DNA from 4 places in the Rhodococcus sp. NPDC056960 genome. Region 2 is predicted to be linked to each of the others. Evidence: riboswitches for the same ligand, from Rfam matches in the RefSeq annotation. Region 2 holds a riboswitch; each other region holds the start of a gene.
What was found. Region 2 has a riboswitch for S-adenosylmethionine ahead of ACFTWF_RS09365 (bifunctional o-acetylhomoserine/o-acetylserine sulfhydrylase). Riboswitches for the same ligand answer to the same signal wherever they lie in the genome.
Positions count from the first base shown of each region.

Region 1 (7,451 bases), on a different contig from region 2:
CGCCCTCGTCGGTGCCGGAACCGCCGGGTTCTACGTCACACCGAACTCGCAGGACGCGCTCGACCTGTGGCGGCCGATCCACGCCGCCCGCCTCGACTTCGCCCGCAGGGCAGGACTTCCGGTGGTGTTCGAGACGGTCGAGGACTTCGTGGAACGCAGTTCGGCACTGATCGGCAGCCCGCAGCAGGTGATCGACAAGGTGCAGCGCTACCACGAGCAGTTCGGCCACGAGGTGATCCACCTGAGCGCCGACCGTGTCGGCACCGACAAGCAGCACCGCGAAAGCCTCGAGCTGTTCCAGGCCGAGGTGGCCCCCGCGTTGCGCGCGGCCATTCCGAGCCGCCCTCTCGCGGCGCACACCGTGGAGGGACACGCATGAGCCTCTTTCTGGGTATCGAACTCGACGGCGAAGGCGCCCATCCCGAAGCGTGGCGGCGAGCCGGTCATTCACCCGACCGGTTGTTGACCGGGCACACCGTGGCGGACCGGGTCGCGGCGGCCGAGAACGCCGGATTCACGTTCGCCACGTTCGACGACTCGCTTCTGCCGCCCGGCGCCGACGGGGGACCCGTGGGCCGGATCGACGCGGTGAACCGCGCGGCGTTCGTCGCCGCGACCACGAGCACGATCGGCCTGGTACCGGTGGTCGGCACGACGTACGCCGAGCCGTTCCACACGTCCTCCCAGCTCGCGACACTCGACTACGCATCGCGCGGTCGCGGCGGCTGGATCGCCTCCCGCGACACCGACCCCCGGGTCGCGGACGCACTGGGACGATCTGCAGTCACCGCACCCGCCGACCTCGCCCGGGAGGAGCGGGACGCGATCACGGTGGTCCGGAACCTGTGGGACTCCTGGGAAGACGACGCGGTGATCCGCGACTACGCGACCGGTCGTTTCGTCGACCGAGACCGACTGCACTACGTCGACTTCCGGGGCGACACGTACTCGGTGAAGGGCCCGGCCATCGTGCCGCGACCGCCGCAGGGGCAACTGGTGGTGTTCGGACTCGACGGCCGGACCGATCCGTCCCAGGTCGACGTGGTGCTGGTGTCCGGGGCTACACCCGGTGACATCGCCGACGCCGCCGCACGGGCGAAGGACCGCGGGGCGGCGCTCGTGTTCGCCGAACTCGACGTGGCACTCGGCGCCACCACGCCCGCCCCGCCGTGCGGGCGGCTGTCGTTCGCGGGCGAGGCCTCCGGGCTGGTGGAACTGCTGCGCGCACTGGATGCGCACGTCGACGGTGTGCGACTGCATCCCGCTGTCGTCGACGAGGATCTTCCGGTGCTGGCGCGGTACGTGATCCCGGCACTTCTGCGCGCCGGTGCCGCCCACCGTCCCGTTCCCGGTGCGACCCTGCGCGGCACGCTCGGCCTCGACCGTCCCGTCAACCGCTTCCGGGCGGAGCGCCTCGAAGACTCCTCTCGCTGAAAGGTTGTGGAGACCATGACCGACAATTCGTACGCCAGACCCGGCGCCCAGGTGCATTTCGGTGTCTTCTTCCAGGGTGTCAACCACACCACCATCTGGTCGGACCCGTCGAGCGGTTCGCAGATCGACTTCGAGACGTTCCGTCGGGTCGCCCTGACCGCCGAGCGGGGCCTGTTCGACGCCTTCTTCCTCGGTGAGGGCCTGCGCCTGCGGGAACAGGGCGGCAAGATCCTCGATCTCGACATCGTCGGCCGCCCGGACGCGATCACCCAACTCGCGGCGCTTGCCGGCATCACCCGGCACATCGGGTTGGTGGCCACCCAGAACACCACCTACAACGAGCCTGCCGACCTCGCCCGGCGGCTGTCCGGGCTGGACCTGCTGTCCGGTGGCCGGGCCGGCTGGAACGCCGTCACCACGGACAATGCCTGGACCGGCGAGAACTTCCGCCGCGGCGGCTTCCTCGACCACTTGGACCGGTACGAGAGGGCCGGCCAGTTCCTCGACACCGCTCGCGCGATCTGGGATGCGTGGGCCGACGACGCGGTCGCGACGAGCACCGACGCGCCGACGTGGGTGGCCCCGGACGGAGTGCAGCAGGTGACGCGCCGGACGTCGCAATTCGACGTCGCGATCACCCCGACCCTGCCGCGCAGTGCCCAGGGCCACCCCGTCATCTTCCAGGCCGGCGACTCCCCGGCGGGCCGCGACTTCGCGGCCGGCCGCGCCGAGGTGATCTTCTCCCGGCACGGAACTCATTTCGACGACGCGCTCGCCTTCGCCGAGGACATCCGGGCGAGACTGCGCCGTGCCGGACGCCCCGAGGACGACGTGAAGATTCTGCCGGGCACGCAGATCGTGCTCGCGGAGACGGCATCCGAGGTCGAGGAGAAGGTCCGCTGGGTCCTCGAAGGCCAGTACACCGGCCAGACGGCTCTGTCGCTGGTCGGGCAGGTGTGGGGTCGCGACCTGTCCGATCGGGACCCCGACGGTCCACTGCCCGAATTCGATCCGGTCCCAGCACCGATCTCCGTCACCCGCGGGGCGGCGCGAGACGGGAAGGATCCGCTCGCCATCGCGCGGGAATGGCGTGCCCTGGCCGAGGCGCAGAACCTGTCGCTGCGCCAGGTCGCGATCGCCACCACCCAGCGTTCCGGTTTCGCCGGCACACCCGATCAGGTCGCCGACGAACTCACCCGCTGGGTGCGCAGCGGAGCGACGGACGGCTTCAATATTTCGCCGTACCTGGTGCCCACCGGACTCGACGACATCGTCGACCTGCTGGTACCCGAATTGCAGGAGCGTGGTTCGTACCGAACGGAATACGAAGGTTCGACCCTGCGCGAGCACCTCGGTCTCCGGCCCCCGCTGTCGCGGCGGGAGCTTCCACCCCGGCAGGCCACCGGGTAGCCGGGGCCCGTGTGGCGCGGCGACCGACGATCTCTTACACTCGGTAACGACCATCCAGAGCGACCGAGAGACCTGGCTCGTTGACGTCGCAGCAACCCCCCGTCCTGCGGGTGCGGGTGCTACCGCCGGGATCGATGGAGGAACCATGTTGACCGAAGGCTTCGTGAGCGCCTGGGGGCGCCTGCACGTCGATCTCTGCCGGCTGTCCACCTCCATCTGTTTCAGCTGACCCGCCACCCCGCCACCTCGGGGTTCCGGTTCGTCACACCGCATCCGCCTCGGATCCGGTGCCTTTCACCTTCCTGTGCGCGTGAGCGCTGCCCCTACGACGGGCAGCGCGCACGGCACTTCTTCGAGATCACGGAGTTCTCGGTGCCCTCAGTACCTTTGTCCTCGTCCTCCCGCGGCGGTGCCCGCATCGCCGCGGGAATCGGCGCCGCCGCCGTGCTGGCCACGGCGCTCACCGCGTGCGGTGGCGGTTCCGGCAGTTCCACCGCGGCGGATGCGGGACCGCCGCAGCCCGGCGGCACCCTCCGCTACGGCCTGTCCCAGGCACCCACGTGCGCAGACCCCGCACAGTCGGGCACGAACCAGACGATCTACGTGGCTCGTCAGGTGGTGGACTCGCTCACCGATCAGGACCCGGAGACGGGCGAACTGAAGCCGTGGCTGGCCGAGAGCTGGGACACCGACGCCGACGCGTCCTCCTTCACGTTCCACCTGAAGGACGGAGTGACGTTCAGCGACGGAACACCTTTCACCGCGGACTCGGTGAAGAAGAACCTCGACGCCGTCGTCAACACCCTCACCGGGGCCAAGGCCGCACTGGCCGCCAGCTATCTCACCGGGTACACCGGCACCACCGTCGTCGACCCGCTGACCGCGCAGGTCGACTTCGCCGCACCCAACGCGCAGTTCCTGCAGGCGTCGTCCACCCCGCAGCTCGGCATCCTGTCCGACAGTTCCGTCGCGAAGTCCGCCGAAGAGCGTTGCACCGGCGACATCTCGGGTACCGGACCGTTCACATACGCCGACTACCAGCAGGACAAATCCGTCACCCTGGCCAAGCGTGCCGGATACGACTGGGGCTCCGACGTGTTCGGCCACGACGGCGAGGCCTACCTGGACACCATCGAGTTCAGCGTCGTCCCCGAATCCGGTGTCCGCACGGGCAGCCTGTCCTCGGGACAGCTGGACGCGATCAGCGACGCGTTGCCGCAGGACGCCCCGCAGATCGAGGGCGCGGGCGGACGGGTGCTCACCACGTCGAATCCCGGGACCCCGTTCGGCTTCCAGCCCAACGTGACCCGCGGACCGCTCGTCGACCCCGTCGTCCGCAGCGCGCTGGTCCCGGCGATCAACCGGCAGGAACTGGTCGACACCGTGCTCGGCCCCAATTTCAAGCCCGCCACCGGCACGCTGGCGAGCCGCACCCCGGGATACGTCGCCCTGCCGGACGTGACGTACGACCCGGAAAAGGCGAAATCGATTCTGGATCAGGCCGGCTGGATGCCCGGCGCCGACGGCATCCGCGAGAAGGGTGGCCAGAAGCTCGGTTTCCCGGTTCTGTTCAGTTCGGTGTTCGCCGGCAACCAGGCCATCCTCGAACTGGTGCAGCAGCAGCTGAAGGAGGTGGGCGTCGATCTGCAACTGGACCTCGTGTCCACCCCGGAAGCCACCGCCCGCCAGAATTCGAAGGACTTCGACGCCACCTACTACAACAGCACTCGCGCCGACGGTGACATCCTGCGCACCCAGTTCGGTCTCGAGGGTCGCAACCTGAACAGCCGGAACGCGATTCCCGCGCTCGACGACGTGCTGGCGAAGCAGCTGGCCACCACCGACACCGCCGAGCGGAGCGCACTCCTCGCCGACGCCCAGCAGCAGGTGCTGGGCAACGGTCTGTGGATCCCGACGGTGGAGCTGTCGCAGGCGATCGGCGCGGGCCCGACCGTGCAGAACCTGAAGTTCGAGGCCTCGGCCCGGCTCCAGTTCTTCGACACCTGGATCAGCGGACGCTGAGCCATGATTCGCTACCTCGGACTCCGGGTTCTGCAGGCGGTCGCCGTGCTGTGGGCGACGTTCACCGTGTCGTTCGCCGTGCTGTTCCTGCTGCCGTCCGACCCGGTGAGCATCGCCGTCGACTCGGCGTCCACAGGAACCACGGTCGACGCGGCCGCCGTCGCGGAACTGCAGGCGCGGTACGGCCTGGACCAGCCGGTGTGGGTGCAGTACTGGAACTCGCTGAGCCATGCCGTGCGCGGCGACTTCGGGTACTCCATCGCCACCGGGCAATCGGTGACCGAGGCGATCGGGAACGCGCTGCCCAGCACGCTCGCGCTGGCCTTCGCGGCGCTCGTCCTCGCCGTGGCGTTCGGGACGTCCGTCGCGTTCCTCGCCACCTACACAGGCATCCGGTGGCTGCGAAACCTGCTGTTCTCGCTGCCGCCGCTCGGTGTCGCGGTGCCGACGTTCTGGGTGGGTCTGATTCTGCTGCAGCTGTTCTCGTTCCGGCTGAAGGCCTTCCCAGCGTTCGGAGACCAGGGGGTCGCCGCTCTGGTGCTCCCCGCGGTGACGCTGGCATTGCCGACCGGCGCGGTGATCGCCCAGGTGCTCGCGGCGAGTCTGCAGACCACGTGGCGGCAGCCGTTCATCGAGGCCGCGCGGGCGAAGGGCGCGTCGCGCCGGCGAATCCAGACGCGGCACGCGCTGCGGCTGTCGAGCATTCCCGCCTTCACCATCGCCGGTGTGCTCGTGGGCAATCTGCTGGCCGGATCGGTCGTCGTGGAGACGGTGTTCTCGCGGGCCGGCGTCGGGCGGCTCACACAGACGTCGGTGATGGCGCAGGACATACCCGTGGTCCAGGGGATCGTGGTGCTGAGTTCCCTCGTCTACGTCCTCGTCAATCTCGCGGTCGATCTGCTCTACCCGCTGATCGATCCCCGGATCGTCGAGGGCAGGCGAAGCCGCCACGCCGCCGACGACCGCGCTGATCTGGAGGAGAAGGTTCATGTCTGACATCCTCACCCGGGAACTCCTCGACGAGGCCGAGGGTTTCGACCCCGCCCCGCAACAACCTCCGCCCCCGATCACGCCGGGGACACACCGTCGCGCACTCGGCGTGCCTGCATGGCTGCGGCACACTGTCGTGCCGGTCGTCGCGGCGGCCGTGCTCCTGCTCGCCGTCGGATTCGCGGTGGCGCCGTCGGTGTTCGCGAGCGGTGACCCGTTGGTCGGGGTACCCGCCCGGAAACTGCAGGCGCCCAGCGCCGCACACTGGTTCGGCACCGACAACATCGGACGCGACGTGTACACCCGAGTCGTCCACGGAGCCGGATTGTCCCTGACCGCAACGCTGCTGGCAGTGGGAATCGCATTGGCCGTCGGTTCGCTGATCGGTCTGCTGTCCGGCGCGGTCGGCGGCGCGCTGGACGCCGTGCTCATGCGAATCGTCGACGTCCTCCTGTCGATCCCCGCGCTGCTGCTCTCGCTCGCGCTGGTGACGGCGCTGGGGTTCGGCACGGTCAACGTGGCCGTCGCCGTCGGAGTGTCGCTGATCGCGAACTTCGCCCGGGTAATGCGGTCGGAGGTGCTGCGCGTCCGCAGGTCGCTGTACGTCGAGGCGGCGTTCGCGTCGGGCGTCCGCTGGCACACGGTCCTGCGTCGGCACGTGCTGCGCAACTCGTACGCGCCCGTCGTGGCGCTCGCCGCCGTCGAGTTCGGCATGGCGGTGCTCGCCGTGTCGTCGCTGAGCTTCCTCGGGTTCGGCGCGGTGCCGCCCACCCCGGAGTGGGGCTCGCTGATCTCGGAGGGCAGGAACTACCTCGCCACCGCGTGGTGGATGACGACCCTTCCCGGGGTCGTGATCGTGGCCGTCGTGCTATCGGCGCACCGGCTCGGACATGCACTCGAACGGAGGGAAGTGCGATGAGCGCGAACGACATCCCGCTGCTGCAGGTCTCCGGACTCCGGGTGGCGTACGGCAGTGTGAGCGATCCCGTCGTGGCCGTGAACGGCGTCGACCTGACGGTCGGCCGGGGCGAGGTAGTGGCGGTGGTCGGCGAGTCCGGCTCCGGGAAATCCACCACGGCGCATGCGATCCTCGGACTGCTCGGCGGCAACGGCCGCACCGTCGGCGGCACCGTCACGTTCGACGGCGAACGCCTCGACACGCAGTCCGAGCGCGCGCTGGGCCGGATCCGCGGCGCCCGAATCGGCCTCGTCCCACAGGACCCGACGACCTCCCTCAACCCCGTCCAGCGGGTCGGGGCGCAGGTGGCGGAGGTACTGCGGATCCACGGACTCGCCGACCGGCGGACCGCCGAACTCGAGGCGGTGCGCATCCTCGCCGAGGCCGGGATCGACAACCCGGACGTGCGGGCGCGGCAGTACCCACAGGACCTGTCGGGCGGGCAACGGCAGCGTGTCCTGATCGGGATCGCGCTGGCGTGCAGCCCCGAACTCGTGATCGCGGACGAGCCGACCAGCGCGCTCGACGTCACCGTCCAGCGCCGGATTCTGGATCACCTCGACGCACGGATCGCCGAATCCGGCACCGCGGTCCTGCTGATCACCCACGACCTGGGCGTCGCCGCGGACCGGGCCGA
Region 1 is NZ_JBHURF010000003.1:325,728-333,178, forward strand. It holds gene ACFTWF_RS06770 (LLM class flavin-dependent oxidoreductase) at 1-379, shown strand, start outside; gene ACFTWF_RS06775 (LLM class flavin-dependent oxidoreductase) at 376-1,434, shown strand; gene ACFTWF_RS06780 (NtaA/DmoA family FMN-dependent monooxygenase) at 1,450-2,844, shown strand; SAM riboswitch class I at 2,892-2,985, shown strand; gene ACFTWF_RS06785 (putative leader peptide) at 2,990-3,073, shown strand; gene ACFTWF_RS06790 (ABC transporter substrate-binding protein) at 3,217-4,866, shown strand; gene ACFTWF_RS06795 (ABC transporter permease) at 4,870-5,862, shown strand; gene ACFTWF_RS06800 (ABC transporter permease) at 5,855-6,775, shown strand; gene ACFTWF_RS06805 (dipeptide ABC transporter ATP-binding protein) at 6,772-7,451, shown strand, end outside.
Region 1: another riboswitch for S-adenosylmethionine. It lies ahead of ACFTWF_RS06785 (putative leader peptide); the one in region 2 lies ahead of ACFTWF_RS09365 (bifunctional o-acetylhomoserine/o-acetylserine sulfhydrylase).

Region 2 (7,451 bases):
GCGTGGGCGGTGAACGCGTACACCCGCTCCGGCCGCATCGCAGCCCAGGCCGCCTCGAGGTTCTCGTGCACGGTCACCGACGCCAGGTCGTGGTAGTCGAGCCCGGCTCGTTTGAGTTTCGGTTCGGACAGGTCGAATCCGAGTGGGCCCACCAGGTGCAGTTCGCAACCGGTGCCCGCCACCATGCGGATGGCGTTGCCGGTGTTGGGTGGGATTCGGGGTTCGTGGAACATCACTCGGAACACCCGCACAGCTTAGGGCCCCACCGCGGCGCGGCATGATGGACGCATGGATCCGGTGGAAGAAGTGGTGGGTGAGGATTACGGCGACGCCCGGCTCCCCGCGCAGAACTGGCAGCGACGGCACTACACGAAATGCAATTTCCGCGACGCCGACTTGAGTGAACTCCGCACCGAGTCGGTGATCTTCACCGACTGCGATTTCACCGGGGCAGACCTCGCCGAGTCGCATCACGTGGGTACGGCGTTCCGGTCCTGTTCGTTCACGAGAACGACGCTGTGGCACAGCGAGTTCCGCAACTGCAGCTTCCTCGGATCGGAATTCGACCACTGCAGGCTGCGCCCGATGGTGTTCGACGAATGCGACTTCACGCTCGTGTCGCTCGGCGGCGCGGACCTGCGCGGACTCGATCTCACGGACTGCCGGTTCCGGGAAGCCAACCTCGTCCGCACCGACCTCCGGCGGGCCGTGCTCCGCTCGGCGGACCTGCTCGGCGCCCGCACCGGTGGCGCGAAATTCGACGGTGCCGACCTGCGTGGAGCCCACGTCGACGCGAACCTGTGGACGGCGGCCTCACTGGACAAGGCGCAGATCGAACTCACCCAGGCCATCGCCTACGCGACAGCCAACGGCCTCATGGTGGAACCGACCTGACGCGGGTCTGGCGAACCTGAGAGAATGGGGCACGTGACTGCAACGATCCTCGATGGCAAGGCGACCCGCGACGAAATCTTCGAAGACCTGAAGGTGCGGGTGAGCGCCCTGAAGGACAAGGGCATCACGCCCGGTCTCGGCACCGTTCTGGTGGGCGACGACCCGGGGTCGGCCGCCTACGTGCGCGGCAAGCACAACGACTGCGCCAAGGTCGGGATCACCTCGATCCGCCGCGATCTGCCCGGCGACATCACGCAGGACAAGCTCGACGCCACCATCGACGAGCTCAACGCGAATCCGGACTGCACCGGATACATCGTGCAGCTCCCCGTGCCGAAGCAGCTCGACGAGAACGCCGCCCTCGAGCGCATCGACCCCGACAAGGACGCCGACGGCCTGCACCCGGTCAACCTGGGCCGGCTGGTGCTCGGCAAGGAAGCGCCGCTGCCGTGCACGCCGCGCGGAATCCTGCACCTGCTGCGCCGCTACGAGGTGCCGATCGCGGGCGCGAACGTCGTCGTGGTCGGCCGCGGAATCACGGTCGGCCGGCCGATCGGTCTGCTGTTCACCCGGCGCAGCGAAAACGCCACCGTCACCCTCTGTCACACCAAGACGCGGGATCTCGCCGCCGAGGTGCGCCGCGCCGACATCGTGATCGCGGCGGCCGGTGTCCCCGGGCTGGTGACGGCCGACATGGTCAAGCCCGGCGCGGCGGTACTCGACGTGGGTGTGAGCCGCACCGAGGACGGACTGCGCGGCGACGTGGCGGCGGACGTCGCCGAGGTCGCCGGTTTCCTGTCGCCGAACCCCGGTGGTGTCGGACCGCTCACCCGGGCCTTCCTGCTGACCAACGTCGTGGAGCGGGCCGAGCGTGTCGCAGCGTCTCTCGGCTGAGATGGCCGACTGGGGGCAGTTCGCGAAGAAGAACCTGCCGATGCTGGCAGTCCTCGTCGTCATCGTGGTGGCCGTCGGGTTCGTGCTCGCGGATCGGTGGCGGCGAGGAGCCTTCGTGTTCGGCGTCGCCACCCTCCTGGCGGCGGTCTTCCGGTTGACGATGCCGTCGGAGCGGGTGGGGCTGCTCGCGGTGCGCAGCAAGCCTTTCGACGTGGGCGCACTCGTGGCCGTCGGCGGCGCGATCGTGTGGCTGGCCGTGTCGATCGACCCGCTCGGCACCGACTAGCGGTCCGAGCGGGCGTCGTCCCGCGCCGGGGTCAGCGCCCGGCGCGTGCCAGCTGCATCGTTTCGGACAGCAGCTTCGCGACCGCCGCGGCCTCGGTGAGGAACCCGTCGTGGCCGTCCCGTGAATTGAGGACCCGCAGGCCGTCGCACGTGGGGATGTCGTCGGCCAGATCCTCCTGCAGGCGGATCGGGTAGAGGCGGTCGGAGTCGACTCCGCCGACGATCACGGGTGCGGTGATCGTGCTCAGTGCGGCGGCGATACCACCGCGACCGCGGCCCACGTCGTGGCGGTTCATGGCCTCCGACAGGAGTACATAGGTGCCCGGATCGAACCGGCCGACCAGCTTGTCCGCCTGGTGCTGGAGGTAGCTCTCGACGGAGTACCGTCCGCCGCGCCACGGGTCCTCGTCGTCCTGCGGAGAGTTCGCGAACCGGGAGTCGAGCTCGCTCTCGGTGCGGTACGTGAGGTGCGCGATCCGCCGGGCGATGCGCAATCCGGAGCGCGGGATCCGGCCGGTGCCGTGGTAGTCGCCGCCCTGCCAGTCGGGGTCGCTGGTGATGGCCTCGATCTGGGTGGTCTGCGTGCCGATCTGGTCGGCGGTCGCGCGGGCGCCGACGGCGAGGACGAGCGCGGACGCGATCCGGTCCGGGTAGGTCACGGCCCACTCGAGTGCGCGCATTCCGCCCATCGAACCACCGACGACGGACGCCAGCTTCTCGATGCCCAGCAGGTCGGTGAACTTCTTCTCGGCGGCGATCTGGTCGCGGATGGAGATCTCCGGGAAGCGGCTGCCCCACGGGCGACCGTCCTCGGCGATCGAACCGGGACCGGTGGTGCCGCGGCAGCCACCCAGGACGTTGGTGGCGACGACACACCACTCGTCGGTGTCGATCGGCGCGCCGGGCCCGACCATTCCCGTCCACCAGCCGGGGGAGGGGTGCTCGTCGGTGACGGGTCCGGTGACGTGGGAGTCACCGGTGAGGGCGTGCTCGACGAGCACCACGTTGTCCCGGTTCGGGGACAGCTCACCCCACCGCTGCACGGCGAGCGTCACCGAGGGGAGGACCTCTCCGCTCTCGAGTTCGAGGGGGCCGATGTCCAGGGTGCCGAGACGTCCGTCCGCCACGGGCAGGTTCTGTATTGCGCTCACTGTCAAGATGCCGCCGCCGTAAGTCCGGTCTCGATATCGGCGATGATGTCGTCGATCCCTTCGATGCCGACAGCCAGCCGGACCAGTCCGGGAGTGACGCCGCTCGCGGCCTGCTCCTCGGGGGTCAGCTGGGAGTGCGTGGTGGACGCCGGGTGGATCACCAGTGACCGGACGTCGCCGATGTTCGCGACGTGGCTGTGCAGGGTGAGCGCGTTGACGAACTTCTTGCCCGCGTCGATGCCGCCGGCGAGCTCGAACGTCACGATGGCGCCCGCGCCTCTCGGGGCGATCTGCTTCGCCCGCTCGTGCCAGGGCGAGGACGTGAGCCCGGCGTATCCGACGGATACGACATCCGGCCGGGCGTCGAGGTACTCGGCGACCGCGGTCGCGTTCGACACGTGGCGTTCCATGCGCAGGCTGAGGGTCTCGAGGCCCTGCGCGATGAGGAACGCGTTGAACGGGGAGACCGCCGAGCCGAGGTCGCGCAGCAGCTGCACGCGTGCCTTGAGGGCGAACGCGGGCGGTCCGAGTTCGGAGAAGACGACACCGTGGTAGCTCGGGTCGGGCGTGGTGAAGTTGCTGTGGCGGCCCTGGGTCCAGTCGAACGTGCCGCCGTCGACGATGACCCCGGCGATCGCGGTGCCGTGCCCGCCGAGGTACTTGGTGGCGGAGTGCACCACGATGTCCGCGCCGTGCTCGAGGGGTCGGATCAGGTAGGGGGTGGCCACCGTGTTGTCGACGATCAGCGGGATGCCGTGCTGATGCGCGACCCCGGAGATGCCGGGCAGGTCGAGGACGTCGTTGCGCGGGTTGGAGATGGTCTCGCCGTAGAACGCCTTCGTGTTGGGGCGGACGGCGGCGCGCCACTGCTCGAGGTCGTCGGGGTCGTCGACGAACGAGACCTCGATGCCGAGCTTGGGCAGCGAGTAGTGGAAGAGGTTGTACGTGCCGCCGTAGAGCCGCGGGCTGGAGACGATGTGGTCGCCGGCCTCGGCGAGGTTCAGGATCGCGAACGTCTCGGCGGCCTGACCCGACGCGAGCAGAAGCGCGGCGACGCCGCCTTCGAGGGCCGCGATGCGCTGCTCGACCGCGTCCTGCGTGGGGTTCATGATGCGGGTGTAGATGTTGCCCGGTTCGGCCAGACCGAACAGCGCGGCAGCGTGATCGGTGCTGTCGAACGTGTACGAGGTGGTCTGGTAGATCGGCAGCGCCCGCGCCTTGGTGGTCGCGTCGGACGTCTGCCCGGCGTGGATCTGCTTGGTCTCGAACGACCAGTTCTCGGTCATGTGCTGTCTACTCCAGTGGTCTGACGAGGCGCGGACGACGAGCTGTCCGTTCGCGCGCAGGGCTTGTCTGGGGTCTATCTACGACAACAACAACACATCATGAACCTCCGATGTCGGACCCGCGCTTGTCACCCGACTGTTGTATGAATCAGGGAACCAGGTCATCACCCGGGGCACCCCACCGCGGTGGAGGGTTGCCGGCCAGCTAGCCGGGGCTCGTTGCTGGCACTCATGACCTGTGGTGAATCTTAGCGGCTGGGGTCGAACGACCGGAAACGGCACCGATCAGGGCCACGAGCAGGCAAAAGTTACCCGTCGGTAGGGGTGGCTTCCGGCGCCCCGTGGGTTGCGGGCCCGGCGCATAGCAGTACGCTTGTCTTGTTAAAGCGCGGTCTCCCAGGGGCCGCTGTGACCGTCTACGTTTGATAAGCGAACCGTTCGCGGACCCACTCAGGAAGTGCGCCCGCAACCGTGTAACCAGGGAATCTTCCTAGGAGGACGCGAAGCACCCATGTCCAAGATCAAGGTTGAGGGCACCGTCGTCGAACTCGACGGCGACGAGATGACACGCATCATCTGGCAGTTCATCAAAGACAAGCTGATCCATCCTTACCTGGATGTGAATCTGGAGTACTACGACCTCGGCATCGAGTACCGGGACGAGACCGACGACCAGGTGACCGTCGACGCCGCCAACGCGATCAAGAAGCACGGCGTCGGCGTCAAGTGCGCGACCATCACCCCGGACGAGGCGCGCGTCGAGGAGTTCGGCCTCAAGAAGATGTGGCGGTCGCCCAACGGCACGATCCGCAACATCCTCGGTGGCACGATCTTCCGCGCGCCGATCATCATCTCCAACGTTCCGCGATTGGTTCCGGGCTGGACCAAGCCGATCATCATCGGCCGTCACGCCTTCGGTGACCAGTACCGCGCCACCGACTTCAAGGTCCCCGGTCCCGGCAAGGTGATGATCACCTACACGCCCGAGGACGGCAGCGAGCCGATCGAGCACGAACTGGTGAACTTCCCCGAGGGCGGCGGCGTCGTCCAGGGTCAGTACAACTTCACCAAGTCCATCGAGGACTTCGCGCGCGCCTCGCTCAACTACGGCCTGCAGCAGAACTACCCGGTGTACCTGTCGACGAAGAACACCATCCTCAAGGCGTACGACGGCGCGTTCAAGGACATCTTCCAGCACGTCTACGAGACCGAATTCAAGCCGGAGTTCGACGCGGCGGGCCTCACCTACGAGCACCGCCTCATCGACGACATGGTCGCGTCGGCGCTCAAGTGGGAGGGCGGCTACGTCTGGGCCTGCAAGAACTACGACGGCGACGTCCAGTCCGACACCGTCGCGCAGGGCTTCGGTTCGCTGGGTCTCATGACCTCCGTGCTGCTGACCCCGGACGGAAAGACGTGTGAGGCGGAGGCCGCGCACGGCACCGTGACGCGTCACTACCGTCAGCACCAGCAGGGCAAGCCGACGTCCACCAACCCCATCGCGTCGATCTTCGCGTGGACCCGTGGACTCGAACACCGCGGCAAGCTGGACAACACCCCCGACGTCATCGGCTTCGCGCAGGAACTCGAAGACGTGGTCATCAGGACCGTCGAGGGCGGCCAGATGACCAAGGACCTCGCGATGCTGGTCGGCGGCGACCAGGGCTACCTCACCACCGAGGAGTTCCTCGGCACGCTGGACATCAATCTCCAGAAGGCGATCGCCGAGCAGTAGACACCGCACGACGGCAGTACGGAACGGGACGCTCCCCACGTCGGGGCGTCCCGTTCGTCGTCTCCCGGGGAGGTGCGCCGGGGAAGTGAGTGTGCTCACCCCACGGCGGACGCGGGAAGAGATCCCGGGGTGCGGTCGTTGACTCTTCTTCGTGACTACTTCCGCGCCTGCCCGCCCGTCCGGTCCCGTCGGTGTCGTCGCCCAGCATCCGTCCGTCCGCACGCTCGCCATGATCGCGCTGGCTCTCGGCGGCTTCGGGATCGGGACCACCGAGTTCGTGGCGATGGGCCTGTTGCCCGAGATGGCGTCGAGCCTCGGCATCACCGAGCCGATCGCCGGGCACGTCATCTCGGCGTACGCGCTGGGCGTGGTCGTCGGTGCGCCGCTCATCGCGGCCCTGACCGCGCGGGTGCCCCGCAAGACGCTGCTGATCGCGTTGATGGCAGCGTTCACGATCGGCAACGCCGCCACCGTGTTCGCACCGAACTACGGGGTGCTGATGGTTGCACGGTTCGTGGCGGGCCTCCCGCACGGCGCCTATTTCGGTGTCGCGGCCCTCGTCGCGGCGCACCTCGCGGACCGCGGCCGGCGGGCCAGGGCGGTCGCGCTGGTCATGATGGGACTGTCGGTGGCCAACGTCGTCGGCGTGCCCGTCGCCTCGTGGCTGGGCCAGTCGCTCGGCTGGCGCAGCGCCTTCGCCCTGGTCGCGGTGATCGGTGTGGTGACCCTGGGGGCGATCTGGTCGTGGGTGCCCGCGCTCGCCGCCATGCGGATGACGAATCCCCTCACCGAACTCGGTGCCCTGCGCCGCCCGCAGGTGTGGATGACGTTGATCATCGGCATGGTCGGTTTCGGTGGCATGTTCGCCGTCTACACATACATCAGCACCACGCTCACCGACGTCGCCGGACTGTCACGGTCGCTGGTGCCGCTGGCCCTGATGATCTACGGGCTGGGCATGGTCGCAGGCAATCTGATCGGCGGCAAGCTCGCCGACAGGGCGCTGATTCCCGGCCTGTTCGCCTCGATGACCGCGCTCGGGGTGCTGCTCGGGATCTTCGTGACCGCCTCCCACAACCCGTACACGGCGCTGCTGCTCGTGTTCTTCGTCGGTGCGGCGGGAGCGTCGATGGTGCCCGGACTGCAGACCCGGCTGATGGACGTCGCCGCCGACGCGCAGACCCTCGCCGCCTCGCTCAACCACGC
Region 2 is NZ_JBHURF010000005.1:54,241-61,691, reverse strand. It holds gene ACFTWF_RS09390 (tRNA (cytidine(34)-2'-O)-methyltransferase) at 1-245, opposite strand, end outside; gene ACFTWF_RS09385 (pentapeptide repeat-containing protein) at 289-894, shown strand; gene ACFTWF_RS09380 (bifunctional methylenetetrahydrofolate dehydrogenase/methenyltetrahydrofolate cyclohydrolase) at 928-1,788, shown strand; gene ACFTWF_RS09375 (DUF3017 domain-containing protein) at 1,790-2,074, shown strand; gene ACFTWF_RS09370 (homoserine O-acetyltransferase) at 2,106-3,230, opposite strand; gene ACFTWF_RS09365 (bifunctional o-acetylhomoserine/o-acetylserine sulfhydrylase) at 3,227-4,510, opposite strand; SAM riboswitch class IV at 4,627-4,747, opposite strand; gene ACFTWF_RS09360 (NADP-dependent isocitrate dehydrogenase) at 5,022-6,245, shown strand; gene ACFTWF_RS09355 (MFS transporter) at 6,397-7,451, shown strand, end outside.

Region 3 (7,451 bases), on a different contig from region 2:
CGGTGATCGTGCGGATGGTCATTGTTCTTCCTTCGGTCTGGTGACGGGGGTGTCGGTGGTGCGGTCGGTGGGCTCGGACATCACGATGTCGATCGCGCCGAGCAGGTGGGAGTGGGCGTCCGCGGTGGTGATCTCCTTGCAGAGCCACCGCCCGGACAGTCCCTCGACGAGGGCGGTCATCGTGACCGCGGTGGGCTGGGGGTCGAGTGAGCGGGAGATCTCGCCGGTGAGTTGCGCCTGCGTGATCGCGTCGGCGATCTCCGCGACCCAGGCCGCGGTGGTCCGTGCGAGTGGCTCCCGCAGGGCCTCCTCGTACACGGCGGAGGCGCGTAATTCGTTCCAGGCCAACGAGTTCTCCACCACCTCCGGGCGGTCCTGGATCTCACCGAGGAGGGAGCGGGTGAGCCGGTCGCGGGCGGAGTCGCCGGACTCCTCGCCTTCGCTGCGGTAGGCGCGGGCGCGGTCGTTGATGTAGTTCAGGGCGGCCTCGAGGAGGCCGATGCGATCCTTGAAGTGGTAGTACAGCAGGCCCGGCGACACGCCTGCGACTTCCGCGACATCGTTGACGCGAAGCCCGCGGATGCCTCGTTGGGCGATGGCCGTTGCGCTGGCCTTCAGAATCGCGTCGCGTCGCTCGCTCATCGGGAAATCTCCTTCGATTCGTGCCGTCTCAGGGTGTCGGCGCCTCGACCGGGGCCACGTGTTCGGGCCACAGTCGCAGCGCGACGAGGTAGCCGGCCACGGCGATGGCCGACGATCCGACAAGACTGACATCGACACCGTGCGCGATGTCGGCAAGGGGCCCCGAGTACAGCGACGTGTCGACGGCGAGAACGCCGAACAGGGATCCGGCCGCCCAGGGGATGACGGCGCGCAGGTTCCATCCGCCGGTGAACCAGTACCGCCCACCCCTATGGCCGAGGTTGAAGACCTGGAGGTCGACGGGGTCGTACCGACCTCGCCGCGCCACCAGGAACCCGGCTACGTTGATCGCCACCCAGGGTGCGGCGAAACCGTTGAGCACCAACGTCATCGCGGTGATGGAATCCACGGCGTCGACCACGAAGACGCCGATGTAGAGCAGTGCGACGGCGAGCGCCGACGTGATCAGGGTGGTGTGCACGCGTCGCAACCGGGGGATCAGCGCTTCCAGGTCGAGCCCGCTGGCGTAGACGTTGAGGACGCCCTGCCCGAGGCCGCCCGCCAGGGCGACGAGGACGATCGGCAGCACGTACCAGCCGGGCGCCTCCGCGACGAGGTCGGCGACGTAGGAGTCGCTGAGGGTGGTGAACGTCGAGGCGGTGAACGACCCGAACGCCGCGGTGAGGAACAGTCCGAAGAAGATGCCGGCCATGGTCGCCGCGACAATGGAACGGTCGGAGAACCGGACGCGGGAGATCCGCCTGCTGTAATCGCCCAGGGTGGGGGCATACGACAGCGGGCCGCCGACGGCCAGCACCACGGCCAGGATCCAGGTGGGCCAGAATCCGCCGAGCAGATAGTCGCCGCCCCCGCCCGCGCCGTGGAAGTGCCCACCGAAGGCGAACACGCCGAGGAGCAGGAGCGCGGCGACGACGGGCAGCACGAACTTCTGGAGCGCGACCACCGTGCCGTGGCCGAACAGCGCGACGGCGACGATTTCGGCGGCGATGATGCCGTAGCCGAGCGCGAGCATGCCGTTGTCGATCGGGGTGCCGAGCAGCCGGTGCGCGGCGGCGATCAGCGCGTCACCCGAGGTCCACACGGCGATCGCCGCGTAGGCGAGGGCGAACAGCAGGGTGAGGCCGGAGCCGATCATCCGCCCGCTGACTCCGAAGTGCGCGCCACTGGACACGGTGTTGTTCGTGCCGGTGCGCGGGCCCAGGAGCGACAGCGGGGCGATGAGGAGGGTGCCGAGCCCGATGCCGACCGCGCTGGCCGCGACCGCGCTGCCGAAACCGAGACCGAATGTGATGGGGAGCCAGCCGAACACGATCACCGAGAACGCCAGATTGCCGCCGAAGAACACGGCGAGCATGTTGAGCGGTCGCGAATCGCGTTCCGATTCGGGGATGTACTCCACGCCGATCGTCTCGACGTGTCCGAAACGGTCCTCCGGTGGGGAGGGGGCGGTGTCGTCGAGGGGCGTCGTCGGGTCGAGATTCGTGGACACTGCGGACCTCACTTTCGGTGGCGGAGGTGACCGTCATCACGTCCTGATGGGTATCGAAGATATTCCAAACTGAAAATTCAGTCAAGACCGGCGAATGGCGTGCGACATCGGCGACGGTGCGGAGTTTGCGCAGCTGACGAGTTCGGGCTGGATATGAGTGTGACCATTCATCTCATGTATTTCTTCGTCATCGGAGTGCCCGTGTCTGCCGCCGACGTCAACCGTCGTTCCGCGAACCGGTCCCGGCTCGCCGCAGCCGGGAGGGCGCCCGGTTCATCTGGCACGGAGGGTGGGCGGTGCGCCGCACAACGTCGTGACGGAACTCGGCGCAGCGTTCGACGGCAGGGGGCAGGACCTCCGGCCGCTCGCGGTCGCGCTGTCTGGGCTGTCGGAGTCCGGTGCCGAATTACTCTACCGGGCAGTGGCTTTGGTGCACGACAGCCGGACGGTACTGGCGACGCGGTCCGAACAGTGTTCGGCGATCGAGGATTTCGGCGCCGACCTGGACGTGCTCGCGGATCGGCTCCGCAGCAGCGACCCCTCCGCCGTCCAGCCGTGGGATTCGAAACCGAAGGCGGACCCGAACAATCTGGACCTCAACCCGATTGCGAATCGGCTGGCCCCGCTCCTCGGGGTGACGCCTCGCCGACGCGAGTTCACCTCTGCGGCCCCGGGCCCTCCCGGCTTTCGGGTTGACAACTGCGCGCCGATCCTGCAATCTTCGAAACAGGTCACGAGTACCAGCGTCAAGCCCCGGCTAGCTGGTCGGCAACCCTCCACCGCGGCGGGGTGCTCCGGGTGACGACCAGGCTGAGGTTCACACCGAACCCGGCAAGCGCGGACTCTGAGAGGGCACCGACCCTGCGACGAGTCCCTGACTACGAGGGATGTCGTGATGACTGCTGTATTGACCGCCGACGTGTGTGTTGCCCCGCTGGCCCAGGTTTCGGGCTCCGACCTGCGGGTTCCGCTGGTGCAGGGGGGCGACTGCACCTACGTCAACTTCGACTACGCCGCCAGCGCCCCTGCCCTGGCGCAGGTCACCGACCGCATCGCGGCGCTGCTGCCCACCTATTCGAGCGTGCACCGCGGCGCCGGCTACGCGTCGCGGATCTCGACCGACTGCTACGAGAAGTCCCGCGACTCCGTTGCCCGGTTCGTCGGTGCGACCGACGACCAGGTGGTGGTGTTCACCCGCAACACGACCGACTCGCTGAATCTGCTCGCCGGATGCGTTCCCGGCAGCACCGTGGTCCTCGACATCGAACACCACGCGAATCTGTTGCCGTGGAAGGGCTCTCGCGTCGTGCGGGCTGCGGACACACTGACCGAGACCGTCCGGCTGCTCGTCGCGGAACTGTGCTCGAAGCCCACCGCCCTGCTCGCGGTGACGGGCGCTTCCAACGTCACCGGTGAAGTGCTGCCGATCGCGGCGCTCGCCGAGGTTGCACATCGTTGCGGTGCAAGGATTCTCGTCGACGCCGCGCAACTCGCGCCGCACCGCCGCATCGACCTCGCGGAATGCGGTGTCGACTATCTCGCGTTCTCCGGGCACAAGCTGTACGCCCCGTTCGGCGCGGGTGTGCTGGTGGGCCGCCGGGACTGGCTCGACGCCGCCGACCCCTACCTCGCGGGCGGCGGAGCGGTGCGCAACGTGACCGTCGAATCCACCCAGTGGGCGCCCGCCCCTGCCCGGCACGAGGCAGGCACCCCCAACGTGCTCGGTGCCGCGGCCCTCGCTGCCGCGTGCGACGCGCTGTCCGCGCTGGACTTCGGCACCGTGGCCGAACACGAGGCCGCGCTCACCGCCCGGCTCCACGACGGACTGGGCTGCGTCGACGGACTGGAGTTCCTGCGGCTGTGGTCGGACGCCCCCGACACGGTCGGAATCGTGACGTTCACGATCGACGGCTTCGAGCCGGGGGAGATCGCCGCCTACCTGTCCGCCGAGCACGGCATCGGAGTGCGCGACGGCCGCTTCTGCGCGCATCCGCTGCTGGGACGCCTCGGGCGGCCCGGCGGCGCCGTCCGGGTGAGTGTCGGGCTCGGCAGTTGCTCGGCAGACGTGGATCGGCTGGTCGAGGCCGTGCGCACCCTGGTCGCCGGTCGTCGGAACTGGGACTACGCCAAGGAGAGCGGACAGTGGAATCCGGTGCCGGAGACCCGGTTTTCGCGGGACGCGCTAGTATGACCCCATGGCATCGCAGGCTGGGAGCACAATGATTGCTCACTGGTGCCGTCGGCATGTCGATCTGTGCCGAACCGCCTCGGGTATGTGTTCGAGCTGACCGTTCTGCCGGCTCCGTTTCATTCACACGTCATTCCCGAGGAACCCCAATGTCTCGAGACAATGCCTTCGTTTCCCGTCCCCTTCGCGTCGCCGTCGAACTGACCGGATCGGGTCACCACCCGGCGGCCGAGGGCGCCGTGGGCACGCGGCCCGTCAACGGCGCCGACTACTGGGTGGACCTGACCGCCGATTCGACGGATCAGCTCGACCTCACATCGTTCCCGCCGAACGTCGTCCGGATCCGGGCGTCCGATCTGCGTGAGGCGCAGCAGCAACGCGCACGGATCCGCGCCGAACTCGTCGCGGACGGCCGGAACCCCGACGGCGTCACCGTCCTGGTGGACCTCGAGGTGCTCATCGCCACCGAAGCCCGTGCGGCGCGCAAGGAACTCGCCCTCCTCGACAGCGCGCTGGAGACCCCGCGTGAACCAGTGTCGCTGCAGTACATCGGAACTCCGGTGGGTCTGGCCGGGCTCATCGCCGACATCCAGGCGGCTGGCGTCGCCGACGGTGTGACGCTGCTGCCGCTGTCGCTGCCGAGGGTTCTGGAACAGCTCGTCGACGGCACCCTTCCGTGGCTGGAGGAACGTGGCCTCGTCACGTCCGCCGACGCCGTCGACGAAGCGCTGCGTCGCTTCGACCTGCCCCGCCGCGAGCGGGTGCTCGCTTCCTGATCCGGTCAGTTGCCGTTGTTCGTCGAACTCAGCGGCGTGGGCCGGTAGTACCGGCCCTCGTGGTAGAGCAGGGGAGCGGACGCGGAATCGTCGTCGGCCTCGGCGTGGACGCGGGTGACGAGGCCGATCACGAGCGTGTGGTCGCCGACGGGAAGCAACTGGTCCACGACGACCCGCAACCAGCTGGGAGTTCCGTGGAGGACCGGTTCGCCGGTGCCGAGCCGCGCCCAGAGCGACTCGTCGCTGAACCGTTGGTCGGCGCTGCGCGAGAATCGCTGAGCCAGGTGCTGCTGGTGCTCCCCGAGAAGGTGGATCACCAGCGACTCCGCTGAATGCAGCGCCTCGATGCTCGACGACGTGTTCGCGATGTTGAACGACACCAGCGGCGGATCCAGGGACACGGAGGAGAACGAGGACGCGGTGAAGCCGACGGGGCCGGATCCGGCGTCGAGGGTCACGATGGTGACCCCCGCGGGGTGACGACGCAGGGCTGCGCGGTAGTCGTCCGCGCTGATTCCGGGCGCGGGTCGGGGATCGCGGGGGAGACGCGAACCATCGACGGTCTCGGCGTGCTCGGCTCTGTCGGACACATCATTCTCCGGGTCGGCCCGTGCGGGTCACTGTGCCACTCGCGGTCACGAGATGTGCCGTCAACTATAGGGGCGCTGCAGACAGGGGTTCAGTCGACGTCGATCGCGAGGCCGGCGGTGATCCGCACCAACTCCGAGAACGACGTGCGGAACACGGTGTCCGGGTGCCCGGCGGCCGCCCACAGTTCCGCGTGCTCCGACAAGGCGTTGTCGACATAGGTCGGGAGATTGGTGGGATGGCCGAGCGGGGCGATACCGCCGATCGGCTGGCCGGTGGCTATCCGCACCATGTCGAGAGGTGCCTGGGTCAGATTTCCCTGCAGCCGTTTGCCGGTGTTCGCCAGATCCACCTCGTGCGCCCCCGACACGAGAAGGAGGATCGGATCGTCGTCGAGAAGGAACACCAGCGACTTGGTGATGGCCCCGATGTCGACGCCCAGGGATTCCGCTGCCTCGGCCGCGGAGTGGGTGGAGTCGGGCTGGGTCACGATCACCCCATGGTGTCCTCGCGCGATCAGTGTCTCGGCGACATGCGCGGCGTGGGGGTGCAGGGGCGTCGGCATGAACCAAGAGTAGGTCCATTCCTCCGGAACGACATCAAGAAGCGTCGTCCGACACGACATCGGAACGGGGCGTAGTCGATTCCGCCTTCCGGAGACGTCTGGCGGTGAACCCGAACAGCAGTCCCAGACCGACCGCAGAGTACAGCGCGAGGGCGAGTGCGGGCTGTCCCAGCCCGACGCCGTCGAAGTACACGATGCTGCGAATTCCCTCGGTACCGGCGCCGGGGGTGATCCAGCGGCCGATGGCCGAATAGAAGGCGGGGATGACGTTGGAACCGAACGCCCCGCCGGCGCTGGGGTTGCCCAGAATCACGAAGACGGCGATCGCGAGCGGCACCGCGAGGACGCCGACGGCGGCCCGCAGTCCGAGGGTGAACACGGCAGTGCCGAAGACGACGCCGGTGCCGAGCAGCCACAGTGGGAACCAGTGGCCTGCGAACGTGCCGAGCACATGGGTGGTGATCAGGGCGCCGAGGGCACCCGAGACGACGGCGTAGCCGAGGAGGACCGCCGTGTGCGCGGCGGCCTGACGCAGCGTCCGCGGAGCACCGATGAACAGACCGATCGCCGCTGCGAGCAGGTAGCCGCCGACCACCCACCCGACCGCCAGATAGAAACCGGACAGGCCGCGGTTGTCGTGGACGCCGACGGGAATCTCGTCGCGGACCGTGAACTGGCGGCCCTGACTGTTCTCCACCTGGGCGAACACCGACTCCAGCGCGCTGGAGATGGAACTGCCGCCCGCGCTCGCCGTGATCAGGGTGTCGGGTCCGGCCGGATTCACGACGAACGCGCCCTGGATCTCGCGGTCGTGGAGGAGCCGCCGCGCTTCCGCGGTGTCCGCGATGACACGTGCCCGGAGCGGGCGGCCGTCGATCGCATCGAGCCGGTCGGCGACCTGCTGATCCGTGCCGGCGGGCAATCCCGCCGACGCGACGACGGCGATCTCGATGTCGCGCGGGGTGGGCTGATGGAACGCCGCGACGTAGCTGAGGACGAATCCGAGCTGCAACAGGAGGACGCCGAAGACCAGCGCGACCATCACCTTCGGTGCCCCGTATTTCGACACCGGACTGTCGTGGTGCGGTTGGGTGCGACTGGTTGTGTCGCTGGCGGTCGTGGTCATCTGACGTCCTCGATCCTTGTCGATACCGTGGGTATTGAATACCCTAGGTATCGTGA
Region 3 is NZ_JBHURF010000011.1:28,652-36,102, forward strand. It holds gene ACFTWF_RS18585 (nitrilase-related carbon-nitrogen hydrolase) at 1-22, opposite strand, end outside; gene ACFTWF_RS18590 (TetR/AcrR family transcriptional regulator) at 19-642, opposite strand; gene ACFTWF_RS18595 (purine-cytosine permease family protein) at 671-2,152, opposite strand; SAM riboswitch class IV at 2,882-2,996, shown strand; gene ACFTWF_RS18600 (aminotransferase class V-fold PLP-dependent enzyme) at 3,048-4,343, shown strand; gene ACFTWF_RS18605 (putative leader peptide) at 4,372-4,440, shown strand; gene ACFTWF_RS18610 (hypothetical protein) at 4,490-5,116, shown strand; gene ACFTWF_RS18615 (flavin reductase family protein) at 5,122-5,631, opposite strand; gene ACFTWF_RS18620 (YbaK/EbsC family protein) at 5,796-6,269, opposite strand; gene ACFTWF_RS18625 (hypothetical protein) at 6,304-7,395, opposite strand; gene ACFTWF_RS18630 (TetR/AcrR family transcriptional regulator) at 7,448-7,451, shown strand, end outside.
Region 3: another riboswitch for S-adenosylmethionine. It lies ahead of ACFTWF_RS18600 (aminotransferase class V-fold PLP-dependent enzyme); the one in region 2 lies ahead of ACFTWF_RS09365 (bifunctional o-acetylhomoserine/o-acetylserine sulfhydrylase).

Region 4 (7,190 bases), on a different contig from region 2:
TCGCGCTGGGAGGCCGAGCGCGACCGGCTCCGGGACAGGTTGGGCCACAACATGTTCGGAGGAGCGTTCACCGACGACGACGCGGCCCTGTGGTACACCGAGCAGAAGTTGCGGGATCTGGACGACCTCGAGCGGCTCGTGCGCGATCACCCGGACGGACGGCTGATGCTCCTCGACCTGCAGTCGGGTGAGCGGACGATGGCCGCGTTCGCGCTCGGCGACCCGGACACCGCCGACCACATCTCGGTCACCACTCCGGGCATCGACACGACGATGGCGTCACTGCGCGGGATGACCGACGAGGCACAGGCCCTGAAGGCCGAGACCGAACGGCAGTTGGACCTGGCCGGCCACACGGGCGACACGGTGTCCACGATTGCGTGGCTGGGGTATCAGCCGCCGACCACCATCGGTCCGGGCAATTACGACGTGCCGTTCCTCGACCAGAATCTCGGCCGCGGATGGCTCCTCGACTCCTGGCAGTCCGACCGCGCGACCGCGGGCGCCCCGAAACTCGCATCCTTCTACGAGGGCCTCGACGTCGCCTCGCAGAAGCCCGACCCGCACATCACCGCGCTCGGTCATTCGTACGGTTCGTACACCCAGGGCCTCGCGTTGCAGGATCCGGGCCCGGGACAACCCGTCGACGACGCCGTGTTCTACGGCTCGCCCGGGTTCCACGCGAACGACGAATCGGACCTCGGGCTGGCTCGAGGCCACGGATTCGTGATGCGCGCGCACGACGACCCCATCAGCATGGTCGACGGGTTCGGCCGGCTCGGACCCGATCCCGTGCAGACCGACCTCGAACAACTGTCGGTGCGTGAGGCGACGACACCCGACGGAGTGCGGCGGGAAGACGCCAACGGGCACAGCGAATATCCGCGGTCCAGCGGCGACGGCACCATGCGGACGTCCGGGTACAACATGGCCGTGATCGTGGCGGGTCTGCCGGACCTGGCGGTCCGGTGACGGTCCGGGGCGGATGGACAGCGAAGACGGTCGCCGTGATCGGCGCGGCGATCCTGACGAGCGGATGTGGTGGCGTGACCGACAACCCGTACAACTTCGGCGACGACGAGATCGCGGCGGCGGCCGAGAGCCTGAGCGTCCGGCCCTCGCTCGCGGCCACCGAGCGGCAGGTCACCGACGCGGTAGTCCGGATCGGCGAGGCCGCCGCCGCGATTGCCCCCGGCACGCAATGGCGGTGGCACCGGGAACGCAGCCAGGGCGGGGGATGCCCGGGACCGTACGCGTACACGGACGGGCTCTCCGTCACCACGCAGGCGTTGCTGTCCGACCTCCCGATCGGCGACACCGAATGGCCGGCGGTGCTGGCCGCGGCACGTGCGATCGCCGCCGAGGCCGGAATGAGCCGACTCCACGTTCACGTCGACCGGCCCGGACACCACGACGTCACGTTGTCCAGCGACGACGGGAACCGGATCACCTTAGGGACATCCGAGGCGGCGTCGATCCGGGGCATCACCGGCTGCCGCCGGTCGTGAGTACTTGTTAACGTCCGGCGGTTAAGAAGTACTCACGGGCGGCGAAGCCGCAAAGGGATCCGACGTGCGGCCGACGAGATCGGCGACGGATTTGAGGACCGCGGTGGGGCGGTAGGGGAACAGTTCCACCGAATCGCGCGTCGAGATGCCGGTGAGTACGAGGATGGTCTGCAACCCGGCCTCGAGGCCGCAGACGATGTCGGTGTCCATGCGGTCGCCGATCATCAGCGTGTTCGCGGAGTGCGCGCCGATGGCGCGGAGCGCCGAGCGCATCATGAGCGCGTTCGGCTTGCCCACGTAGTACGGGTCGCGACCGGTGGCCCGGCTGATCAGTGCCGCAACGGATCCCGTGGCCGGAAGCGAACCCTCCCGTGAGGGTCCGGTGGGGTCGGGGTTGGTGGCGATGAAGCGAGCGCCCCTCTCCACCAGACGAATTGCGGTGGTGATGGCCTCGAACGAGTAGGTGCGGGTCTCGCCCAGAACCACGTAGTCGGGGTCGTTCTCGGTGAGGACGTACCCGATGTCGTGCAACGCGGTGGTGAGCCCCGATTCGCCCACGACGTACGCGCTGCCGCCCGGACGCTGGTTCGCGAGGAATGTCGCGGTGGCCAGCGCAGAAGTCCAGATCGATTCCTCGGGAATGTCCAGGCCGGTGCGGAGAAGTCGGGCGCGGAGATCGCGTGGCGTCCGGATCGAATTGTTGGTCAGGACGATGAAGGGGGTGCCGGATTCGCGGAGTTCGGCCAGGAACAGGTCGGCTCCGGGAACCAGGTGCTCTTCGTGGACGAGGACGCCGTCCATGTCCATCAGGTATGTCCAGCCCGGGTGCTCTACTTCGTTGCTCACCGACCCAGTATGAGGGAGCGGGAGGAGGCATGCGCGACTATGCGAGCAGCCGGAACAGTCCGATGAGGCCGACGACGACGATGGTTCCCCGTAGCGCGGTCGGCGACAGCCGGCGACCGTAACGGGCGCCGAGGACACCGCCGAGCAGCGAGCCGACCGCGATGAGGCCGGCGGCCGCCCAGCTGATCCGGTCGAAGGCCACGAGCGTGTACGCGGTCGCGGCCACGACGTTGACGATCAGCGACAGCAGGTTCTTCGCGCCGTTCATCCGCTGCAGGCTCTCGGGCAGGATCGCGCCCATCACCCCCATCAGGAGGATGCCCTGCGCGGCGGTGAAGTATCCGCCGTACACGCCCACGGCGAACGTGCCCGCAGTGAGCAGGCCGAGGCGCGTCGCGCTCAGGCCCGCCTCGTGGCTGCCCCGCTGCTTGGCCCACGCCTGGATCCTCGGTTGCAGCACCACCAGGATCAGGGCGAGGATCAGCAGCACCGGGACGACGAGTTCGAACACCGTCTCGGGTAGATGCAGCAGCAACCACGAGCCGAGAATTGCACCGGTCAGCGACGCCGGGATCTGCCATCGCAGCCGCGGTCCCTGCCCGGCCAGCTCTCGCCGGTATCCCCACGTGCCGGACACGCCGCCGGCCACCAGACCGATGGCGTTCGACATCGTCGCCGTCACCGGGGGGAACCCGAAGGCGACCAGGGTGGGGAAGGTGATGAGCGTGCCGCTGCCGACGATGGCGTTGATCGCGCCGGCGCCGACACCGGCTACCAGGATTGCGATGACTTCGAGTGGTGTCACCGAGGCGACGTTACAAGGGCCCGCGGCGGCCGGGCAGCCGGGTCGCACGACCGCGGCGATGCACCGCTCCGCGGCTGATTCAACCGCAATCCCCGGCAGATGTCAGCACTTCTGCGCACGGTGATTCTTGGTTCCTCCGAAACCATTTCCCCTGTGTTGCAGGGGAATACCTCGTGTTGACGGCGTGCGGGAAGGCGGCTAGTGTTCGCTTCAACCATCCAGAGCGACCGAGAGACCTGGCTCGTTGACGTCGCAGCAACCCTTCCGAATCTTTCGGGTGCGGGTGCTACCGCCGGGATCGATGGAAGGCAGCACATGAACTACCTCGCGCGCCCAGCATGGCGCAGACGGCACATCGACCTGTGCCGGACCACTTCCTGCCACTGTTGACGATCTCTCGCACCACGCTCACCAGGCGCGACGCCCGGTGAGCATCTGACGCGCGCCCGCAGAAGGCGGTAGACGCGCGCCTCGACTCGTCCCGCTCCAGGTGAAAGGCCGCCTCAGTGATGTCTGTTCCAAGTGGTGAGCGAACGTGAGCGCCCCCGTCCGGGCGCGATCGGCCGCACCCCTCGATTCCGCACCCTCCGGCGACGGTGACCGGCCCGAGGACGCGGCACTGGAAGTCGCGCGGAGGTGGCATCCGTGGCGGTGGGTCGTCAGCGTCGTCGTCCTGGTGCTGCTCGCGCAGTTCGTCCACGGTCTCGCCACCAACCCGGGGTGGGACTGGGCGACGTTCGCCAAGTACTTCACCGCCGGTTCCGTGCTGCAGGCGCTGTGGATGACGGTGAAGCTGACGCTGTGGGGGACGGTCCTCGGGTTCGCGCTCGGTGTGGTGCTGGCGGTCAGCCGCCTGTCGCACAACCCGGTACTGCAGGTGATCGCCTGGGTGTACATCTGGGCGTTCCGGTCGATCCCGCTGATCGTGCAGTTGCTGTTCTGGTTCAACATCACGTACCTGTATCAGACTCTGTCGCTGGGCATTCCGTTCGGACCCGGCTTCTTCACGTTCGAGGTCAACGGCGTCATCAGCGGCTTCACCGCCGCCGTTATCGGACTGGCCCTGCATCAGGCCGCGTATTCCGCCGAGATCATCCGCTCCGGCATCATCTCGGTGGACCACGGGCAGATCGAGGCGGCGCAATCGTTGGGCATACCCCGCCGGCGCCAGTTCTTCAAGATCGTTCTGCCCCAGGCCATGCGTGGCATCCTCCCGAACGCCGCGAACGAGGTGATCAGCCTGTTCAAGGGCACCTCGATCGTGTCGACGATGGCGATCGCCGAACTGTTCTACCAGGTACAGGTGATCTTCGGTAGGAACGGCCGCGTCGTGCCACTGCTGATGGTCGCGACGATCTGGTACATCATCCTGACCACGCTGTTGTCGATCGGCCAGTACTACGTCGAGCGGCACTATGCACGCGGATCGGCTCGGGCACTGCCACCGACCCCGTGGCAGAAGGTCACCCGGAAGTTCGCCGAGATCCGCGATGCCGGTGTCTCCGTACCGAGAGGTGCCACGAAATGACGGTCGACGCCCAGCCGGCGGAGTTCGCCGTGGAGGTGCGCGGAGTGCACAAGTCCTTCGGTGCACTCGACGTCCTGCAGGGCGTGGACCTGCTGGTCCGGAAGGGAGAGGTGACGGTGATCCTGGGCCCGTCGGGCTCCGGCAAGTCCACGCTGCTGCGCACCCTGAATCACCTGGAGAAGGTCGACCGGGGCACCATTCGCATCGACGGTGACCTGATCGGGTACCGGCGCAAGGGCGGCAAACTGCACGAACTGCGTGAGCGCGAGATCCTGAAGCAGCGGTCCCGGATCGGATTCGTGTTCCAGAACTTCAACCTGTTCCCGCATCTCACGGTGCTGGAGAACGTGATCGAGGCGCCGGTGTCGGCGCAGGGCCGTGACCGGGCCGCGGTCGAGGTGGAGGCGAAGGCACTCCTGGAGCGGGTCGGGGTGGGCGACAAGGCCCACGAGTACCCGCGACAACTGTCCGGCGGACAGCAGCAGCGGGTGGCGATCGCCCGGGCTCTCGCGCTGCGTCCGGCGGTGATCCTGTTCGACGAGCCCACCTCCGCGCTCGACCCCGAACTGGTCGGCGAGGTGCTGGCCGTCATCAAGCAACTGGCACGCGACGGCGCCACCCTCGTCATCGTCACCCACGAGGTGGGCTTCGCCCGCGAGGTCGCCGACACCGCCGTGTTCATGGACGCCGGCGTCGTCGTGGAACAGGGCCCGCCCGCACAGGTCATCGACAACCCGCAGCACGACCGCACCACGGCATTCCTCTCCCGAGTTCTCTGATTCACCACACCTGTTCCCCACACGATCGGTGTGGATCCCCGAAAGGCACACATGTCCACCGCACGGTTCCGTACGAAGATCCTGGCCTCGACCCTCACCACCGTCGCGCTGCTCGCCGCCGCGTGCGGGGGCGGCGACGTCGAGGACGAGGGATCGGGGCCGACCTCGGCCGCCGGCTACAACCTCACCGCCGACCAGAATCGCATCACCACCGACGAGGTCGACTCGATCGCCGCGAAGGTTCCCCAGCAGATCCGCGACCGCGGGACGCTCGTCGTGACGGGCAGCGCCGGTTCGGCCCCGCCCCTGCGGTTCTACGCCGACGACGACAAGACGCTCATCGGCACGGAGACCGACTTCGCGTACCTGATCGGTGACGTCCTCGGATTGAAGGTCGATCTGCAGGCCGCCGACTGGGCGCAGAACTTCGTCCGGATCGACTCGGGGGAGGCCGACGCCTTCATCTCCAACGTCACCGTTACGGAGGAGCGGAAGGAGAAGTACGACTTCTCGACGTACCGCCTCGACACGGTCGCGTTCGAGACGAAGAAGGGCAGCGGCATCCAGATCAAGGAGCCCAAGGACGTCGCGGGCCTGAAGATCGCGGTCTCCTCCGGCACCAATCAGGAAGCACTGCTGGTGAAGTGGAGCGAGCAGAACGTCGCGGCGGGGCTCGAACCCACCGACATCACCTACTACCAGAACACCACCGACTACTACCTGCCTCTCGCGTCGGGCCGGATCGACGCGTACTTCGGCCCCAACCCGTCCTCGTCGTTCCACGTCGCGCAGGCCGGGGAGACCGAGATCGCCGGAACCTTCTCCGGTGCGGGCGATGCGCTCCAGGGTGAGATCGCCGTGCTCACGAAGAAGGACAACGGGCTGATCACCGCCGTCAACGAGGCCATCAACCACATCATCGAGAACGGCACGTACGCACAGGTTCTCGATCGCTGGAACATCGCGAACGAGGCGGTCGACACGTCGATCGTCAACCCGCCCGGTCTTCCCAAGACCAGCTGACAGGAGGAACAGTGACCGAGAGGACCGACTCCGTGCAGGCCGTGTTCGTCGACCAGACGGATCCACTGGCCGCGCCGCTGCTCGACGAACTGGCGATCGAATACAGCACCCGGTACGGGCGCACCCGCGACGAGATCTACGAGGACCTCACCACCTATCCGGCGGAGGAGTTCGCCGCGCCGGGCGGCGCACTGCTCGTGCTCGTCGAGAACGGGACGCCGCTGGCGGGCGGGGCGTTTCGCCGGTACGACGAGAACACCGCCGAGCTCAAACGGATCTGGACCTCGTCGGCGCACCGCCGCCGGGGCCTCGGACGGATCGTGCTGCGTGAACTCGAGGCCGCGATCGTCCGCGCCGGCTACGCCCGCATCTTCCTCACCACGGGGCCGCGGCAGCCCGAGGCGGTGGGCCTGTACCTGGCCGCGGGATACACGGCGCTGTTCGACCGCTCCCTCCCGCCGCAGGACGTCGGAATCCACGGATTCGAGAAGGTCCTGCCCACCGCCACCGCTCTGCCCTCCGGCTGGGCCGCAAAGGAGTACGAGTCCGTATGAAGTTTCTGCTGATGAGCCTGATCACTCACCAACCGGATCCGGTGACCGGGGAGAAGATCGGCACCGCGGCCCGGCTGCGAGAGGTCGTGGAGTCGGCCGTCCTCGCCGAGCAACTGGGGTACGACGGGTTCGCGGTGGGGGAGCGTC
Region 4 is NZ_JBHURF010000003.1:318,006-325,195, forward strand. It holds gene ACFTWF_RS06725 (alpha/beta hydrolase) at 1-972, shown strand, start outside; gene ACFTWF_RS06730 (LppA family lipoprotein) at 969-1,508, shown strand; gene ACFTWF_RS06735 (HAD-IIA family hydrolase) at 1,530-2,315, opposite strand; gene ACFTWF_RS06740 (sulfite exporter TauE/SafE family protein) at 2,392-3,159, opposite strand; SAM riboswitch class I at 3,371-3,467, shown strand; gene ACFTWF_RS06745 (putative leader peptide) at 3,475-3,549, shown strand; gene ACFTWF_RS06750 (amino acid ABC transporter permease) at 3,779-4,687, shown strand; gene ACFTWF_RS06755 (amino acid ABC transporter ATP-binding protein) at 4,684-5,466, shown strand; gene ACFTWF_RS06760 (ABC transporter substrate-binding protein) at 5,518-6,489, shown strand; gene ACFTWF_RS06765 (GNAT family N-acetyltransferase) at 6,501-7,043, shown strand; gene ACFTWF_RS06770 (LLM class flavin-dependent oxidoreductase) at 7,040-7,190, shown strand, end outside.
Region 4: another riboswitch for S-adenosylmethionine. It lies ahead of ACFTWF_RS06745 (putative leader peptide); the one in region 2 lies ahead of ACFTWF_RS09365 (bifunctional o-acetylhomoserine/o-acetylserine sulfhydrylase).